Pelagicoccus sp. SDUM812003: one gene and its partner. The protein of the gene in region 2 binds, or shares a complex with, the protein of the main gene of each other region. Links are inferred from orthologs where the notes say so. Each region holds a gene or a part of one and is shown on either strand. Other genes may lie near its edges.

Evidence for each region.
Region 1: the proteins of carB (region 2) and carA are in contact, whole or in part, in a solved structure (PDB 1KEE), measured with the Escherichia coli proteins. The link is inferred for Pelagicoccus sp. SDUM812003 from one-to-one orthologs.

What each region holds. Positions count from the first base shown.
Region 1 is NZ_JARXHY010000016.1:79,898-89,156, reverse strand. Bases 3,391-6,312 are described here. They hold carA (glutamine-hydrolyzing carbamoyl-phosphate synthase small subunit), read right to left. Parts: upstream 5,473-6,312; coding sequence 4,309-5,472; downstream 3,391-4,308. Other genes in these bases: QEH54_RS18695 (KamA family radical SAM protein), read left to right, coding at 5,602-6,312; kdsB (3-deoxy-manno-octulosonate cytidylyltransferase), read left to right, coding at 3,509-4,249; QEH54_RS18710 (HPr family phosphocarrier protein), read right to left, coding at 3,391-3,412. Also shown: QEH54_RS18720 (hypothetical protein), read right to left, coding at 1-1,888; QEH54_RS18715 (cytochrome c3 family protein), read right to left, coding at 1,912-2,703; more of QEH54_RS18710, read right to left, coding at 3,113-3,390; more of QEH54_RS18695, read left to right, coding at 6,313-6,798; QEH54_RS18690 (sugar O-acetyltransferase), read right to left, coding at 6,852-7,412; QEH54_RS18685 (hypothetical protein), read left to right, coding at 7,495-8,112; QEH54_RS18680 (EI24 domain-containing protein), read right to left, coding at 8,167-8,949; QEH54_RS18675 (two-component regulator propeller domain-containing protein), read right to left, coding at 9,070-9,259. UniProt on the Escherichia coli protein: Small subunit of the glutamine-dependent carbamoyl phosphate synthetase (CPSase).
Region 2 is NZ_JARXHY010000010.1:62,816-72,961, reverse strand. What follows is about bases 3,867-7,675. They hold carB (carbamoyl-phosphate synthase large subunit), read right to left. Parts: upstream 7,307-7,675; coding sequence 4,067-7,306; downstream 3,867-4,066. Other genes in these bases: QEH54_RS14220 (alkaline phosphatase D family protein), read left to right, coding at 7,510-7,675; purU (formyltetrahydrofolate deformylase), read right to left, coding at 3,867-3,980. Also shown: QEH54_RS14240 (PAS domain-containing protein), read left to right, coding at 1-166; QEH54_RS14235 (ATP-binding protein), read right to left, coding at 169-3,018; more of purU, read right to left, coding at 3,129-3,866; more of QEH54_RS14220, read left to right, coding at 7,676-8,463; QEH54_RS14215 (response regulator), read right to left, coding at 8,468-9,688; QEH54_RS14210 (type II secretion system F family protein), read right to left, coding at 9,825-10,146. UniProt on the Escherichia coli protein: Large subunit of the glutamine-dependent carbamoyl phosphate synthetase (CPSase).

The DNA of each region.
Region 1 (9,259 bases), on a different replicon or contig from region 2:
CGTAGTTGTCGGTGCGGTTGTAGAAGAGGGTGACGCCGGCGTTCGAGTCCTCGTCGATACCCCAGTGGGCGCCGAGGTTGGCGTTGAAGAAATCGCCATCGAGCACGATCACCGTATCCGCCACACCGCCGCCGATGGTGCTGACGGGAGACTCTCGGCTGTCGTCCGCGTAGACGGCTGTGGCTTGCAGGTAGAGGTTTTCGAAGGCGTAGGTTAAGGACTGGCTGAGGACCAGCGCTTTTCGATCGTAGGAGTGAGCCCATTCCAGCCCTTGTCCATGCGAGTCGATGGTGGACTTTTGATAGTCGACCCGCGTCATTCCGCTCAAGCCGCCAGGGCCTTTGTAGCGCACGGAGACGTTTATATCATCGGTGGTGAAGTCCTGCCCGTCGGTGTAGGCGGGAAATCGGTCTCCGCCATCGGGTTCGGTCGGATCGATGATGTGGTTGTATTTGTTGTCTCGATCCTTGTGGTAGTACTGGATGTACCATCGCCCGGCCGCGGCGGAGTAGATTTTCGCTCCGACGGCGAGCTTGAGCACGTCCCTTTCGGTGTTTGACAAGCGTTCGAGCAGTTGGCTGCCGCTTTCCGCATCGAACTCCTCTTCGAGGAAATCTCCATCGCCGCTAGTGTAGAGGATGGAGCCATTGTAGACCACATTCTCGACGCCCGTGTAGATAAGCTCGGCGGAGGCCGCGGCGTCCTTCCAGTCCCGCTCGGCTTGCAGCTCCATGTCGTGGACTTCGAAGGTATTGCTCGAGGTTGAAAACTCCGTTTCGGTGAAGTCGCTGACGATGCCGGTATTCATTTCTTCGAGACGGATAGCGTATATCGCCTTCCAGTGTTCGGCGGGGCGGTTGACCCAGTTGGCGTTGAGCAGCCATTGGTCGATCTGGCTTTCCGCCATGAGGTCGATCCAGCCGTGGTCGCGGCGCTGCCCTTGGTAGTCGACGTCGAACGGCACATCGAAATCGTCGCCGTAGATGCGCGATCCGGTGGTATTCACGTCGATCTCGGTGTAGGCGATGCCGGTGGTGAAGGTGTTCTTCTCGTCCACTTCGGTGATGGTGGAGAAGCGAGCGCTGAAGAGATCCGTATCGTAGATTTCGCGGTGGGTGATTCGCCGGAAGCTGGACTCTCCAGGTCGACGTGTGATCTTGCGTGCGTCGTCCACGTCGCTCTGCTCGGCGCGCAGCGAGAGAGCGAGTTTGGTTTTGTCGATCTTCTTGCTGGCGCCCACTTCGAAGATGTCTCGGCTCTCGTCGATGTCGAGAAAGGTGGGCACGATGTTTCGGGTGCCGTATTCGCCGGTGAGGGTGGTGTCGGCGAGCGCCGATGAGGACTTCAGCCCTTCTCGGGTGAGGCGAGTGTAGGAGAAGTCGAGGTCGAGCCCGCCATCGAGGAAGAGTCCGCCTTCGATCTGCAGTTTTCCTCGATCGAGAGCGAGCTCGTCGTCGTAGATGTCGATCCAGGTGTCGCTGCCCGGGAAGTACTTTCCGCTGCCGTCGTAGAAGATCCGATACTCTTCCCAGCGGAATTTGAAGTAGCCGACGTCCTCGTTCAAAAACTCGACTCCGAAAAGGTAGTCGTTGTTGTCGAACATGGCCCGGCCTTCCGTTTTAAACTCGGTGTAGCGTCCGATGTACCCGGAGTACTGGAAGCGTTCGATGCCGCCGAAGGCGTGCTTTTTGATGGGGTGTCGAGCGAGGTAGGCCGCTTCGTTCCCGTCGTGGGAAGCATGGCCGAGGGTGATATCGATATAGTTGCCCGAGTCAGGCAGGCGATCCTCCTCTTGGGCGTGGAGGCTGGAGAGAGCGAAGGGGAGGGCGACGAGGGCGCCCACGCAGGCCGACTTTCGAGGGAAGTCGCGGTCGATTGGGAATTTCATGATGACTCCTTGTGCTGATGAGCTTAGTACCTGAGTGAGGAGTTCACGTGCGAGCCGTGTACCGATTCGTGGCAGCCAGCGGTCCAACAGGTGCCGCGGCTAACAAAGGAGGCGTGATTGCGCCCTCCGATCAGGATCTCGTCAGGAGCCGTCTGCGTTTGGAAGTGGCACTGCAGGCAGAGCATCTGGTTGTTGGTCTTGAGCAGCTTCTCGCTCGGCGAGCCGTGCGGCGAATGGCAGACCGTGCAGCCATCCCGCGTAGCCTCGTGCTCGAAGACGAAAGGCCCGGCCTGCGCCTGGTGGCACTGGAGGCAGGTTTCCGCCTCTCCCATCATGGCGACGCCGCCACCCTGGACCGCGTTGCCCTTGTGCGGATCGTGACAATCGTTGCAGGTGATGTTGTCTCCGATGGGGTGGGCGTGGGCGAGGTTGAAGGAGCCTTTCACGTCCAAGTGGCACTGGTAGCAGGTTTCGGGGTCGGCCTTTGGATTGTGGATGGTGCCGAGTTCGCCGCCGGATTCGTTGTGAATGCTGCCCGGTCCGTGGCAGGCCTCGCAGCCGACTCCGACTGCGTGGTTCCCGTCGGCCATGAGCTTGGAATGGGTGGCGGAATCGAATTCCTTCACGATCTCCTCGTGACACTCTTCGCAGCTCCCTATGCCTTCGAAACTCGCTCCGGGGATTTGAGGGGGACGGAAATAGCTTTCGTAGCTGATGCTACAAGCGGCAAACACCATGATGGAGGCGATGCCGCCGATAACGGCGACTCTGGTTCTTCGCGAGCCGCTTTGGGGAGAAGCGATTGGCTCTTTCATTTTGGGGTACTTCGGATTGCAGGAGATTTATACCATCGAAGTTTAAGAAAAGCTAATGCAAAACAAACAAAAGCATCAGGTATGCTAATGTTTTGCGTTTTATTAACACCAGAGTCACGGCTCGTTAGAGCGAACCCCTAGTGGGAAGCGGCGAAACCTAACGTGGGGTACTGCGGTGGGGTTCTCGCGGGCTTTCGTATTCTAGCGCCGGATAAGAATATGTTCAATCTCAGCGGCGATTTCTGCCTCGAAGTCCGGACTCGGACCGGATCCGTAAAACGAAGCCTCCCGGAACGAAGTGACCGTGTTGGCGGGGTATTAGGGCGTCCACCGGAAGGCGTTGGCGCTCATGAGGCGCATCTCCTTTTGGTGGGTGAAGATGAGTGGGAGAAGTGGGCTTCCGTGGAGCCTACTTTTCGTCGAACTTGCTGGCGAAGAGGTTTTCCAGCTCGGTGAGCACGTCGGTGGCGTCCGGTCCATTGGCGATGGCCTTGATCTTGGAGCCCTTGCCGGCGGCCAGCATCATGAGTCCCATGATTGATTTGCCGTTCACCTGTTCGTCGTCCTTTTCGAAAAACACTTCCGAAGTGAAGCGATTGGTCACACGCACGATCATTGCGGCCGGCCGGGCGTGGATACCCATCTGATTCTGTACGGTGAGTACTTTTTCAGTGGCGTTGCCGTCGGATCTGAGATTTGCGGAGTCCATAGTTTCGCTTAGAAAAGGAATTTTTTAGGTGAAGCGATAGAATATTTAACAAGACTGCTTCGAGTACAAGTTCGGATCTTATAACCTATATCTTAAATGTTTGCCATCATCGCTCCTGCGCGTCTCGCCTCAACTCGCTTTCCGGAAAAGCTGCTTCACCCGATTTTGGGCAAGCCGCTCATCCTCTGGGTGGCGGAAAGAATCAAGCAACAGGTTCCGGAGGCGGAAGCCTTTTTCGCGGTGGACGACGAGCGACTGCGCTCCGTGGTCGAGAAGGCGGGCTTTCGGGCCATCATGACCAGCAAGGACCACCAGAGCGGCACGGATCGGCTGGCAGAGGCCAACGAACAGATCGGCGCCGACATCGTGGTCAACGTGCAAGCGGACGAGCCGCTGGTGGCGGCCTCGCAGATCCAAGCCTTGCGTCGCTTCATCGAAGAGAGAGCGGAGATGGCGACGCTCGCCACGCCCTTCAAGACGAGAAAGGACTTCCTTGATCCCAATCAGGTGAAGGTGGTGATGGGCGATCAGGGCGACGCCCTGTACTTTTCCCGTTCCGCCATTCCTCACTATCGAGATGGCTTCGCGACCTTCGACGACCAATGGGTGGCTAATTCGCCGGTCTATCGCCATCTAGGGCTCTACGCCTATCGAGCGGAGTTTTTGAAACGGTTCTGCCAGCTGCCGCAGGGAAAGCTGGAGGCGATCGAAAAACTGGAGCAGCTGCGAGCCTTGGAAAACGGAGTTTCCATCAAGGTCGGCCTGACCGACGAGCCATCCATCGGAATCGATACGGCGGAGGATGCGAAAAACTTCGCGGCCTACCTTTCGAAGTAACGTTTTCGCGGACATGAAAAAGGCGGGTCGTCGACCCGCCTTTGACTTGGAAACTTGTTTCAGCTCGCGGCCCGCTTCTGCTGGGCGATGAGCTGGTAGAACTTTTCGAAGTTCGGGTTGGCGTCGCTGGGCCCAGGGCCAGCTTCCGGGTGGTACTGCACCGAGAACACCGGCTTGTCCTTCAGGCGGATGCCGGAAATGGTGTTGTCGTTGAGATTCACCTCGGTGATGACGGCGCCGCAGGCTTCCAGTCCCTCGGCGGAGGTGGCGAAGCCGTGGTTGTGGGCGGTGATGGCGACGAAGTCGTTCTCCAGGTTCTTCACCGGCTGGTTGCCGCCGCGGTGGCCGAACTTCAGCTTGAAGGTCTTGGCTCCGATGGCGTGGGTGATGATCTGGTGACCGAGGCAGATGCCGAAGATCGGGTGCTTGTCGATGAGGGCACGCACCGTTTCGTGCACGTACTTGACCGGTTCCGGGTCGCCGGGACCGTTGGAGAGGAAAATGCCGTCCGGGTTGATGGCTTCGATTTCCGCCGCGGTCGCGGTGGCGGGGAAGACGTGCACTTCGAAGCCGTGGAAGGCGAGCTCGCGGAAAATGGATTTCTTGGCTCCGAGGTCGAGAGCGGCGATCTTGAAGATCTCGCGCTTGCGAGCAGGCTTGCGGATGACGGACTGGACCGGATTGTAGGGCCAGTTCAAATCGGTGGGCGAGTAGACGAAGGGAGCGGAGCAGGTGACCTCCTTCACGTAGTCGGCGCCGACGATGCCTTCCCAGTCCTTGGCTTTCTGCACCGCTTCCTCGTCGGAAATGTCTTCCGTGCTGAGGCAGCACTTCATGGCGCCCACCTCGCGCAGCTTTTTGGTCAGGGCCCGTGTGTCGATGCCTTCCAGTCCGGGAATGCCATGCTTTTCCAGGTAGTCCGGCAGGGTTGACGTCGAGCGCCAGTTGCTGGAGATCGGGCTGAGTTCGCGGACCACGAATCCGGAGCACATCGGCTTTTCCGCCTCGAGGTCCTCCTCGTTGACGCCGTAGTTGCCGATCATGGGCGCAGTCATGGTCACAATTTGGCCGTAGTAGGAAGGATCGGTAAGGATCTCCTGATAACCAGTCATGCTAGTATTGAAAACCGCTTCACCGACAACTGTCTTCTTGGCGCCGAAGGCGATTCCACGGAAAACTGATCCGTCTTCTAATGCGAGAACACCTATCTGGGAGTCATTCATTAGGTTTGGGACAAAAGTTGTTTTGCGGTTGGGCTACAATCCCTTTTTGTGACTTAAACGTAATTTACCCAACTTATCTCGGAAGCGAGGGTGCGTCCCGCTACGAGAGACCTTTATTGACAACGCTTTATGCCGTATACTGACGACCGAACGCATTGGTTTGCCGGACAAGGCCTTTGGGATGACGTCCCGGAGGAAAAATGGAACAACTGGACCTGGCAGCTCAAGAACCGCATCACCACGCTCGAGCAGCTGGAAGAGCTGATCGAGCTCACCGACGAGGAGAGAGCGGGGGCCAAGCACGCCAATACCAAGTTGGCCATGGCCATCACCCCGTACTTCTTCAACCTCATCGATCGCGAGGACCCGAACTGCCCGATCCGCCGTCAGGTCATCCCGCGTGACGGCGAGATGAAGGTCGGGGCGGAGGAAATGCTCGATCCGGTCGGAGAGGACGGGCATTCGCCGGTGCCGGGTCTGGTGCACCGCTACCCGGACCGCGTGCTGTTTCTCGTGACCGATCGCTGCGCCGCGTACTGCCGCTACTGCACGCGCAGCCGTCTGGTCAGCAACGCTCAGGATTACAATTTCCACCCGGAGTTCGAGCAGGGACTCAAGTACATCGAGGAGCATCCCGAAGTGCGCGACGTGCTGCTCAGCGGCGGCGATCCGCTGCTGTTGTCCGATCGGAAAATCGATTACTTGCTCGGGCGCCTGCGTCAGATCGAGCACGTGGAGTTCATCCGCATCGGCTCGCGCATACCGGTATTCCTGCCGCAGCGCATCACGCCGGAGCTGTGCGAGATCTTCAAGAAGCACGGTCCCATTTGGATGAGCATCCATGCCAATCATCCGAAGGAATGCACGCAGACCCTGAAAGACGCCTGCGAACGCCTTTCCTACGCCGGGGTTCCGCTGGGAAATCAATCCGTGCTGCTCAAGGACGTGAACGACGACGCGGAGGTGATGAAGGCTCTCGTGCATCGCCTCGTGCGCATGCGCGTGCGGCCGTACTACATCTACCAGTGCGATCTCATCACCGGCAGCGCTCACCTCAGAGCCAACGTGTGCAAAGGCATCGAAATCATGAAGCAGCTACGTGGCCATACCACTGGCTATGCGGTGCCGCAGTTCGTGATCGATGCGCCAGGTGGGGGAGGCAAGGTGCCCATCAATCCGCAGTACATCACCAAGATCGACGACGAAGCGATCCATTTCAAAAACTTCGAAGGCAAGCTCTATCGGTATCCGCTTAAGACCTACGGTCCCATCGAATCTGAGGACGATGACGACTGCAAGTGCGACGCTGAGGAGATCATGCTGTAGCAGTGGGCGAGCCGGGGAGAGCTCGCCGATTCGGCGCGCGAGCCCTTGCTCTGCTAAAGTTCGCGAATCACGCGACAAGGATTGCCCGCGGCCATAACGTTCGCGGGTATGTCTTTTGTCACTACGCTGCCAGCTCCGATCACGGCGTTTTCTCCGATGGTGACGCCGGGGCAAACGATGGCGCCTCCGCCGATCCATACGTTTGCGCCGATGCGAATCGGTTTTCCAAACTCCTTATAGGCTTTGCGGTCTTCGGGATCGGTGGGATGGGCAGCCGTGTAAAGATGAACCCCGGGGCCCAGCTTCACATGCTCCCCGATCTCGATGCGATTCACGTCGAGAAAGACGCAGTCGAAATTGGCGTAGAAGGCTTTGCCGACAAAAACGTTGTAGCCGTAGTCGCAGCGAAACGGCGGCTCGATGTACGCGGTCTTGTGGGTGCCTCCGAAAAGCTCCCTGAGGAGCTGGGCTCGCTGCGCGAAGGCGTTTGGAGGAGTGGCGTTGTAGGCGTGGATGAGCTCTCGGCAGCGAAGACGTTCGCCGCTAAGCTGCGGATCCATGGCCTGGTAGAACTCCCCCGCTAGCATTTTTTCTTTCTCGCTGCGCCTTTCCATCAGCCGGGAAGTGTGAACCGCTCGGATCCCATAGCAAAGCGCGAATTGCAGAGAATCGGTCGAGGGTCGACGCCTCGAAACGATGCAGCTTGCAGCTTGGCAGTTGCGGGAGGCATCGAGAAACGAGCTGGGCCAAGCGTACCGATGGGCGCAGGCCAGCGTGGCATGTTTTGTGCGATCGGGTTTCGGCATGGGGGTGTCACGGGCTATTTTCTTATCAACCTGTCTGTTTGGGGTCGTTTTCCTGAACAGCGCCGACGATCGCCCAAACATGGTCACCGTGGCCAGTGGAGCAGGGTTTGCCGCGACGGTGCAGGAGTTGGAGACGCGCCTCGACCGGAGAGGGTTCACCATCATGGCAAAGCTCGATCAGGCCCCACCCGACTCCTCAAGCAAGAGCCTGCTCTTCGTTTTCGGCCTACCCGATCGCGTGGATGAAGAGGGTTGGCTGGTGATGGATTCGCCGTACGCGATAGTGGTCTGGGAGACGGAGGAAGGGGAAACGAAGCTTTCGTTTGAACCGGGTCAACCATCAGACGCTGCAGGGGATACCGAATCAGTTTCTCGAAGCGCTTCGACGGATCTGTCTGCTTTGGTGGAAAACATAGGCCGGAGTCCGCAGCCGACCGTCAGAACCCCCGGCCCGCCCGCCAGTCCTAGCGGCCTGTCGGTGGTGAATGCCGACGCGCTCGGCGAGTGACGACTGGCAGGCTCTCGTTTTCAGCCTTGAGCCGATATCAGGTGTAGGCGCGAATCAACTACGCGAACGCTTTCGACTCAGTTCGTCGTCGTACATGGTGTCCACCCCGCTGACCGCTGCGGCGATGATTCCGTAGGAAGGGGCCAGAAACCAGCCGACGATGGGCACGAGCATCATGATCATGAATCCGGCGCCATTGCCCATGGCATGCCACTTATGTCGATAGGAATGGGCGAGACTGGACCGGATGCCGACGCGGCGACGTTCGAGTACCGGGTCCATGAAGCCGGCTCCCGCGAAGTAGGCTTGGATGATCAGCATGCCGACGAAATAGATGGCGGCGCCTGCGACCGGCAGGAGCCAAAGAAGCCAGCAGACCACGGTGAGAAACAGCGAAATGGCGAGGGTCATGAGGCTCACCATGGTGCCGCGATAGATGTCGTAGACCAGTCCTCCGACAGTGAAGCCAGGACCTTTGCTGCCGTGAAACTTCTCTTCCGCGGTCTCTGAGATGAATCCGATGAACGGGGCGTAGATGATCATCACCACGCTGCGATAGAGCAGAAAGGCCAGGTAGATCGCCAGCAGCCCCACGATGATGCTCAGCCCCCAGGCCGCCCATTCCGCCACCTCGGCGGGCAGCCACTTCTCGCTGATGAGCTCGCTGAGCTCTTGAACCCCAAAGAAGGTGCCTCCGAACAGTCCGCCGATGACCAAAGGAAAATACAGCATGCTGAGAAGTCCCGGGATGATGAGGTGCTTCCACATGCCTTCCTTCCAGACCAGATGATGGGCGTGCTTGTAGGCGCCGAGGCCTCGCATAAAGGGTTTGATCATACCGCTCTAGAATGGAGAAAAACGGGTTCTCTTGTCGACGGTTTCGTGAAAGCGGATTTCGCGGGACGCCCTGTTTCCCATTCGCTCGGGGGCATTTCTACCGACGCAAGCGCTCTCTATCTAAGACGGGCTGTCCGACGATCTCGGCGGATTTCGAGCTAGGGTGGCCTTCTTCAAGGCGTTTCCGATCGCCTCGCGCAGCTCGAGAGGGCTGAAGGGCTTGCGGAGAACGAGATCCGCCCCGGCGTCGATGCAGTCTCGCCGGGCGCTGGGCTGGATGTGGGCGGTTTGGACAAGAATGGGGCTCTGG
Region 2 (10,146 bases):
TGGGCATTGTCGCTGCGGGCGAATGAGCGCCGTAGCCGAAAAGATGGAAGATGACGCGCGTGATGGAAAACTGGATACCGTCTTGGCGACTATGGGAGAGCTCGATAGGGCGATGGACGAGGCGGTATCTGCTCTGACTCGCTTTGCCTCGTCCAGTGGGGCGTAGGCTTAGGCGTATTGAGCGATGGCCCGCTTCAGGTCCTGCACCGCGACGGGCTTGCGCAGGAAGGCGTCGAAGCCGCGAGATAGGCATCGCTGTTCCATCTCCACCGAGGCGTGAGCGGTGACTGCGATGCAGCTCGTCTTCTGCTTGAACAGAGGGATCTTGCGAAGCTCGTCCAGGGTTTCCAATCCGTTCATATCCCTCATGCTGATGTCCAGCAGGACGATATCGAAGGTTTCTCGTCGGCACAGCTCGATGGCGCTTCTGCCGTCGTTGACGCGCTGAGGCAGAGCTCCCATAGCGGAAATGGCGCGCGAGATATAGCGGGCGTTGTCCTCGTTGTCTTCGACGACGAGTATTTTGACCGCTAGGCCGGAATGCTGCTCGTCGGAGCTCTCGGCCACGGTAGGTTCGCCCGCCGGTAGTGGCGAAAGCATGACGACTGGCGTGGTGAACCAGAAGCAAGCGCCATGCGGCTGATTGTCCGTCAGGCCGATTCTGCCACCGAGCAGCCGGGTGAGCTTCGAGCAGATGGCGAGACCGAGACCGATGCCTTCGTGGGAACGTGTGGTGGAGCTGTCCGCCTGCGTGAACGGATCGAAGATCTTTTCCTTGTAGTGATCCGGAATGCCAGGGCCTTGGTCGCTCACCTCGATACGAATGGTTTGCATGTCTCCAGACTGAGGATACGCGATGCCGACCCTGATTTCGATTGGCGAGTCATTGGCGTATTTGATGGCGTTGTTCACAAGGTTCATCATCACCTGCTTGATGACATTGAGAGGCGCGGTGATCTGGGTGTTTTCCGGAATGCGCTGGAGTGACTCGGTTCCGTTTACGATGGTGATCTTGCTTTGCGAGAGGCGCAGGGTTTGGGTAGCGGTCACCTCGTCGAAGAGGTCATCGAAGGTGAAGCTCTCGATCGGAAAATCGGTATCCTTGTGATTCAGCTGGGTGAACAGGAGGATGCTCTCCACCAGCTCGAGCATGCGGCGTGCTGCGTTGAGGGTGACTTTTGAGCATTCCTGGATGAAGCTTTCCTTGCTGTGTTGCCCAAGGATTTCAGCGTATCCGATGATTGGATTCAACGGAGTTCTGAGCTCGTGGCTCATAACGGAAAGAAACTCGTCCTTGGTCTTGTTCGCCTCCTCGGCGGCGGTCTTGGCTTTCAGCAATTCGTTTTCGAAGGCCATGCGTTGCGAGATGTCGCTCACGATGAGCAGGGCGTGCGGCGTTTCTTCGTGCTCGATCATGCCGGCGAAGATTTCCGCGGTGAAGGCGGCGCCGGATCCCTTGCGCTGGACGCTCGTCAGCACATGGCGGCCGTTTCGCTTCAGCGAGCGAATGGATAAGGAAAAGCCTTCGTCGCCCAGCTGGTCGATGCTGGACTGGCTAAGCTGGTCTCCAGATTTCTCGTACAGCTGAGCCGCAGCCTGGTTCGCGTCGACGATGCGGCCCGTGGAGGGCTCCACTAGGAGCATGGGAGAGAAGTCGTTGTAGAAGAGTCGGGAGAAGTGCGCTTCGCTTCGGGCCAGCCGCTGCAAGGCGTCCTCGTGGTTTTTGATGACCTCTGCGAGGCGCGTTCTCATGGCGTTCAAGCTGGTTTCCAGCTCCTCGAGCTCGGCCGTGGGCAGAATGCGCTGGCGAAGAATCTTAAAAGGCTCCTCGAGATTGGTTTGATCGAGTTTCGAGAGGTAGCGGGACAGTCCTATCAAATTGAATACAAGCCGTCGCTGAAAGAAGAGCAGCTGGATGAAGGAGAGAAACGCGAGGATCGAAAGGCTGTTGAAGATTTGCGTGTAGCTGTACGCCTGCTGTCGGAGCTTTTCGTTTTTTTCCATTGCTTGGTCTCTGGCCACTTCGAATGAAGCAAGCTGATGGTTGGCGAACTCTCGTAGTCGATCCTGCACTACAGCCAGTAATTGCTGGCTTTCGAGAAAAAGGCTGGTCGAGGCTTCGACATGTCGGTTGCGCTCGCTGAGGCTTTGATGGATTCTGCTGGTGATGGAAACCGCTTGCTGGGTGGCTTCGCGCCAGTTTTCGTATTGTCCGAGAACGAAGGAGAAGGAGGGCTTCAGCTCGGGGCCAGCCAGCTCGCGGGCGCTTTCCACGCGGTCGCGGATCTGCTGCAGGTTTTCTTGGTATTCCTGTTTGAGCTGATTGAACACTTGGCTGTCGTGGGCGACGCCATGCACGATCTCCTGCTCTCCCAGCAGGGCCTGATAGGCGTCGCGGTCGGCATTGAGCACCAGACTGATGGCGGTGCCGATTGCTTCGGCTTCCTGGCGGGTGAGGTCGCTGTGGAGCTTTTCGTCGACCTGTTCGCCGAGCACGTCGATGCTGGATCGAAAGGGGGTGAAGAGTTGCTCCGATTTCTCGCGGTAGCGAGCTCTCAGCTCGAGATCGGCCGCTAGGGTTTTGGTGAGTTCGATGATTTGGGTCTCCCTTTCGTGCCAGCGCTGCAGCACCACCTTGTGCTTGCTCCAGCTTTCGTGGATGGGCTCGGGAAAGGACTTTTCGGCGTAGTCGAGGGTCTCGCGCATGCTGGCCAGGCTGGCTTCGCTTTGCTGGATCAGGGGGGCCAGTTCCTTGGGGGTGTCGAGGGCGATGCTGCGCATCTGCAACATGCGGGCGGACTGGGCGTTGCTCATGGCGTCCAGCAGGGAGGTGAGTCCTTCGTAGGTCTGCTGGAGGCGAGGAGCGTTTTCGAGCACCAGCGGATTGAACTGGTTGTCGATGATTTCGGAGGTGTTTCGGACCGCGTCGTTGAGCCGTTGGCGGCCGATGACCAGCAGGATGCACAGACTGCCGAACGCGATGAGGAGGATCGCAAAGAATTGGGTGCGGAGCTTCACGTGACGATGGGTGTTCCCCGAAGGTGGCGGAGAACCCTAAGCTACGAGCAGGCCTGGCGCTGGCAAGTGGCGCGGGCCGATTTTGGAATCCGAGGCGACGCGCGATGCGGCTAGTCGAAAACCACGGTCTTGTTTCCGTAGACCAGTATGCGGTTTTCCAGGTGCCAGCGCACGGCTTGGGCGAGGGTGAACTTTTCCAGATCGCGACCCTTGCGCACGAGGTCGTCCACGCTGTTGCGGTGGGTGATGCGTGCCACGTCCTGGTGAATGATGGGGCCTTGGTCCAGGTCGGGCGTGGCGTAGTGGGCGGTGGCTCCGATGAGTTTCACCCCTTTGGCGTGGGCTTGGTGGTAGGGGCGGGCTCCGGCGAAAGCGGGCAGGAAGCTGTGGTGGATGTTGATGACCGGCTTGCCGAAGGTGTCGAGGAAGATGGCCGAGAGGATTTGCATGTATCGGGCCATGATGACCAGGTCGATGCCTTCCTGCTTGAGCAGGGCGAGCTGCTCGGCTTCGGCGTCGGCTTTGTTGGCTTTGCTGACCGGAATGTGGTGGAAGGGGATGCCGTACTGACGCGCCGATTCGCGCAGGGTCTGGTGGTTTGAGATGATGAGGGCGATCTCGCAGGGGTACTCGCCCGCTTTCCAGCGCAGGATCAGGTCGTGGAAGCAATGGTCGAACTTGGAAACGAAGATGGCGACCTTCGGCTTTTCTCCGGCGATGGCCACCTTGGTCTTCATGCCGATCGAGTCGCCGAAGGACTGGAACGACGTGGCGACTGCGGTAGGCGTGGTATCGCCATCTAGAGCCCATTCCACCCGCTGGAAGAACACGCCTGCCTCGGCGTCGCGATGCTGGTCCGCATGGATGATGTTTCCTCCGTTGTCGAAGATCCATCCAGAGACTTTGGACACGAGGCCTTTTTGGTCGGGACCGGAGAGCAGGGCGACGATGTGCGGAGACATTTTCTAAAGGGAGATGGAGAGAGGAGGAGGGAGGGAGTGGGAGGGGAGCTTGCTGGCGATGGCTTCGCGAGCAAGCTCGCTCCGACCTAAACGTTGCCGACGCTCTTTTTCACGTAGGACTGCACGCTGCGCACCTCGTAGTCCCGCTTGTTGAGGGACTTGATGCCGGAGACGGCGGCTTCGGCGCCCGTGATGGTGGACATGATACAGACGTTGTGGGCCCAAGCGATGGAGCGCATCTGGTTCTCGTCCTTGCGTGGGATCATGCCAGACGGGGTGTTGATGATCAGCTGGATTTCGTCGTTTTTGATCATGTCGACCACGTTGGGGCGTCCTTCGGCGATGCGGAAGAGCTTCTTCACCTCGATGTCGTTCTCGCTGAGGAACTTGGCGGTGCCGGAGGTGGAGTAGATGTTGAAGCCGAGAGAGACGAGCTGACGGGCGATGTTGAGGGCCCGCGGCTTGTCGGCGTCCTTCACGCTCAGGAAGACGTTTCCTTCGGTGGGGAGGCCGGGCTTGGCGGCGGCCTGCGTCTTGGCGAAGGCGATGCCGAAGTCGTTGTCCAATCCCATGACTTCGCCGGTGGAGCGCATTTCCGGGCCGAGTCGGATGGTGGAGCCTGGGAAGCGCACGAAGGGGAAGACCGCTTCCTTGATGCACCAGTGCTTGGGGGTCATCTCTTCGGTGAAGCCTAGGTCCTTGAGCTTTTTGCCGGTCATCACTTTGGCGGCCAGCTTGGCCAGCGGCACCCCGATGGCTTTGGAGACGAAGGGCACGGTGCGGGAGGCGCGCGGGTTGACTTCGAGCACGTAGAGCTCGTTGTCCTTGATGGCGAACTGGATGTTCATCAGGCCCACTACGTTGAGGGCCTTGGCGAGGCGGTAGCTCGCTTGGCGCACGGTCTCGATCATCTCCTTGTTGAGCGTGTGCGGGGGCAGCACCATGGCGGCGTCGCCGGAGTGCACGCCCGCGTATTCGATGTGTTCGAGCATGCCGCCGATGACGGTGGTTTCGCCATCGGAGATGCAGTCCACGTCGAGCTCGATGGCGTCCTCGAGAAACTTGTCCAGGAGCACCGGCTTGTCCGGGGAGGCGTCGAAGGCTTCACGGATGACCGCCCGCATTTCCTCCATAGTGTGCACGATGAACATGCCGCGACCGCCCAGCACGAAGGAAGGACGGAGCAGCAGCGGAAAGCCGACTTCGTCGGCCATCTGGTAGGCTTCTTCCTCGTTGAGCACGGTCTTGTTGGCTGGCTGCTTGAGTCCGGTCTGGTCGAGGATGCGCTTGAAGAGCTCGCGGTCTTCCGCGGCGTCGATGTCGTCCGGGTCGGTGCCGATGATGTTGACGCCGTGGCTCTTGAGCTGGGAAGCGAGATTGAGCGGCGTCTGTCCGCCGTACTGAACGATGGCGCCGATGCAGTTCTCCTGTCGGTAGACCTCCAGCACGTCCTCGAGGGTGAGCGGCTCGAAGTAGAGCTTGTCGGAGGTGTCGTAGTCGGTGGAAACCGTTTCCGGGTTGGAGTTGATCATCACCGATTCGTAACCCAAGTCCTGCAGGGCGAAGGAGGCGTGCACGCAGCAGTAGTCGAACTCGATGCCTTGGCCGATGCGGTTGGGACCGCCGCCGATGATCATGATCTTCTCCTTATCGGTGACGATGACTTCGTTTTCGTCGCCGTAGGAGGAGTAGTAGTAGGGCGTCTTGGCTTCGAACTCCGCGGCGCAGGTGTCCACCAGGCGGTACACGGTTTCGATGCCCTTGGCCTTGCGGGCCTTGTTGACCGCTTCCCAGTCGCAACCGAGCAGCACGCCCAGCTGGCGATCCGAGAAGCCGTATTCCTTAGCTTTGCGCAGCAGCGCGGTGGATACGGTATCCAAGCTTTCCTTGGCCAGGGTGTCCTCCAAGTCGGAGATCTGCTTGAGCTGGGTGAGGAACCACGGGTCGATTTTGGTCAGCTCGAAGAGCTGTTCCACGCTGTAGCCCGCTTTGAGGGCGTAGCGGATGTAGAAAACGCGCTCGGAGTTGGGGCGCACCAGCTTGCCGTTGATGATTTCCGTGGACGGGATGACGTTTCCGCCCAGCTTGCCTCCAGCTCCGAAGCCGAAGGCTCCGGTTTCCAGCGAGCGCAGGGCTTTTTGGAAGGATTCCTTGAAGGTGCGGCCGATGGCCATGGCCTCGCCTACGGACTTCATGGCGGAGGTCAGGGTGTCGTCGGCCCCTTGGAACTTTTCGAAAGTGAAGCGCGGGATCTTGGTCACCACGTAGTCGATGCTCGGCTCGAAGGAAGCCGGGGTGGCTTTGGTGATGTCGTTTTGGATCTCGTCGAGGCTGTAGCCCACGGCCAGCTTGGCGGCGAACTTGGCGATGGGGAAACCGGTGGCCTTGGACGCCAAGGCGGAGGAGCGTGACACCCGAGGGTTCATTTCGATGACCACCATGCGGCCGGTCTGGGGGTCGACGGAGAACTGGATGTTCGAGCCTCCGGTCTCCACGCCGATCTCGCGGATGACGGCGAAGGAAGCGTCGCGCATGGCTTGGTATTCGCGGTCCGAGAGGGTCATGGCCGGAGCGACGGTGATGGAGTCGCCGGTGTGCACGCCCATGGGGTCGAAATTTTCGATGGAGCAGATGACCACGCACTGATCCTTGCGGTCGCGCATGACCTCCATCTCGTACTCCTTCCAGCCCAGAAGGCACTCCTCGACCAGCACTTCGTGAACGGGGGAAATGTCGAGGCCGTTTTCGACGATGTCCTCGTATTCCTCCTTGTTGTAGGCGACGCCGCCGCCGGATCCGCCGAGGGTGTAGGAGGGGCGGATGATGAGGGGGAAACCGCCGAGCTCTTTGGCGGCTTGGCGGGCTTCCTCCATGGAGTTGACGAGGCGGGAGTGGGCCACGTCGAGTCCGATCTTGAGCATGGCGTCCTTGAAGAGCTCGCGGTCCTCGCCCTTCTTGATGGCGTCGGGGCGGGCTCCGATCATTTCCACGTCGTATTCGTGCAGCACGCCGGCGGCCTCAAGCTCCAGGGAGAGGTTCAGCGCGGTCTGTCCGCCCAGGGTGGGGAGGAGGGCGTCGGGGCGCTCCTTGGCGATGATCTTGGTGACAGCGTCTAGCGTAAGTGGCTCGATATAAGTGACATCGGCGAACTCGGGATCGGTCATGATGGTCGCCGGATTGCTGTTGACCAGGATGACGCGGTACCCCTCTTCCTTGAGCGCTTTACAGGCTTGCGTGCCCGAGTAGTCGAATTCGCAGGCTTGGCCGATGATGATCGGTCCGGCGCCTATGATTAGGATGCTCTCGATGTCGGTTCTTTTTGGCATGTCAGAAAAAATTTTTCCAAGTTGACGCACAGGCTTGGCTCTGGGCAAGGGTGAAAAGAAAGGAATCAGTGCTAGATGCAAGCGGATTTGGGAACGCCTTTTCTGGAAGGCCCGGGTAACAAGCTGGCGCCGGAGCGAGTGGGGCGTGGACGAGAGGCCGTTCTCCATCCATAGATGGGCGGGTGAGACTGTTACTTTGCTTCTTGGCTTTGCTTTTCCCAGAGGGCGGCGCCCTCTGGGCGGATGATGGGGCGGCTTCCGTCGAGCGTTTCGCCTTCGGATCCTGCCTGCATCAGGACCGACCCGCTCCCATTTGGGAGGCTGTCAATGGAGCGGATCCGGATGTCTGGATCTGGCTTGGCGACAACATCTACGGGGATACGGACGACGCGGCGATTCTGGCGGCCGCTTATGCGAAGGTGAAAGCTCAGCCGGGCTACGGCGCTCTCAGAGAGGGCGCTCGGGTGTTGGGCATTTGGGACGATCACGACTTCGGCAAGAACAATGGCGGCAAGGAATGGCGCGGCAAGGTCGTGGCTCAGAAGGCGCTGCTGGACTTTCTCGACGAGCCGGCGGACAGCGACCGGCGGGCCCGGGAGGGAATCTATGAGAGCTACGATTTCGGATCGGGTGACCGGCGGGTGAAGGTGATGCTGCTGGATACGCGCTATCATCGAGACGATCCCAATGATCCGGGGGGAGACATCTTCGGGGCGGCCCAACGACGCTGGATCGAGGCGGAGCTCGCAGGCAACGAAGCGGCGGTGACCCTGATCGCCTCTGGAATCCAGGTGATCGCCGAACAGCATCCCTACGAAAAATGGGCTCAGTTTCCTCAGGCCAGACAGTGGTTTTTCGATCAGCTCGCCCGTCACCAAACGCGAAACGTGATCTTCCTCTCCGGCGACCGGCATGTGGGGGAGATCTCCCGTCTCGAGTGGGAGGGCGTGGAACGGCCCTTGATCGATGTCACCAGCAGCAGTTTGACCCATGCTTCCCGAACGCTGCGGGAGGAGCCCAACCGCCATCGCGTGGGCGAGATGCAGCGGGTCAACAACTTCGGTCTGATCGAAATCGACTGGCAGAGCGGCGTGATCGCGGCCAGTTTGCGGGCCGAGGATGGATCGTCGCTGCAGGAGCTCTCCTGGGAGCTATGAGCGGTTACACTTCGCTCGGATCGCAACCGAGCACTTCGGCGGCTTTGGCGGTGTCGCCTTGGCAGGCGTTGAGCACCTGGCGTCGGTAGCGGACTGCCTGATCGTTTAGGAATGATTCGAGCGTTGGCCAGCTGGAGATGTCCTGCAGCTTGTCGGGAAGGTCCTTTTCGTGGATGATCGGGTCCTCCGCGGTGGAGGCTGCGGCGGCCAGGATTTCTTCAAACTCCGTGTAGTTGCCCGGCCAGCGGTAGGCTTGCAGCAGGGCGCTGGCCCGTTCACCGAGGCTGAGGTGGGAATAGCCGTTGTTGTTGAAAAAGGCCAACGCCATGGCGGGCACGTCTTCCGAGCGATCGCGCAGGGGCGGGATCGAAAGGGTGTTGGTGGCGATGCGGAAGAATAGGGCGTCCTCGAATTCGCCCGCGTCGATGACCTGTTCCAGATCCTTGCTGCTGGAGCAGATGATGCGCACGTCGCCTTTGATGTCGCGCACCAGGTTGCTCAGTTTGCTTTGCATGGCGAGCGGCACCCGCTCGACATGCTCGATGTACAAGGTGCTGCCCTTGGCGGACTCGATGGTTTCGCTGGGCGCCCCGTCCGCGTTGAAGAACGCCTCGTAGAGGGCGGCCTCGTCGAGGTTTTTGGCGTCGATGGTGATCAGCGGGTTGCCGGAGCGGTCGCTCTGGGCGTGGATCATGGAGGCGATGGAGTCCTTCTGGGTGCCGGGTTCGCCGGTGATGAGCAGGGGCGTGCCGAGCTTGGCGTTGCGAGCGATGCTTTCGCTGAGCGATTTCACGGTTTCGGAATCTCCCGCGAGGGCGTTGGCGGCCACTGACGAATCGGGGCTGCCCGCTTCCAGCCGTTTCTTTCGCTCCTGGCTGGCTCGATTGATGGCCGACATCAGCTGGTCGACCTTGAAAGGCTTGGTGAGGTAGTCGAAGGCCCCCAGCTTGAGAGCCTGCGTGGCGTTGTCGATATTGGCGTAGCCCGACATCATGATCACGATGGCCTTCGGATCGATCTCTTTGATGGAGGCGAGCAGCTGCAGACCGTCCATCGGCTTCATGTTTATGTCGGTCAGCACGATGTCGTACCGTTCTTCGCGCAGCTTCTGCAGGGCGATCTCGCCGTCGGTTGCGAACGCGGTGTTGTATCCGATTGGTTGGATGACCGCGTCGAGCATCTCGTGAATGGATTCGAGGTCGTCGACTATGAGAATGGATTGCATCGGTTGGTTCGTAACGTTGGGCCAGATTCAACAGGCGCCAGCTCTCTCTGCCAGCATTTTCTCAGCCCAGATGGGCTGGAAGTCGAGGTTCTCGCGATTTGGGCGAGACCTCGCCGTTCGCAGCGCGGGGCGCTGTCTATGCGGAAACGATGGAGGAAAGCTGGAAGATCGGCATGAACATGGCCATCACGATGCCGCCTACCACTACGCCGAGGAAGACGATCAGCATCGGCTCGATGAGCGAGGTGAGCGAGGAGATGATGGCGTCGGTCTCGGTGTCGTAGAAGTCGGCGATCTTGTTCATCATGCCGTCCACGTTTCCGGTTTGCTCGCCGGCGCGGGCCATGTGCTTCATCATGGGCGGGAAGAAGCTGATCTGCTCGATGGTGGTGGAGACCTGTCCGCCTTCCGAAATGTCTTTGGAGATCTTGCGGCAGGCGTCCTCGACCTGGGTCTTG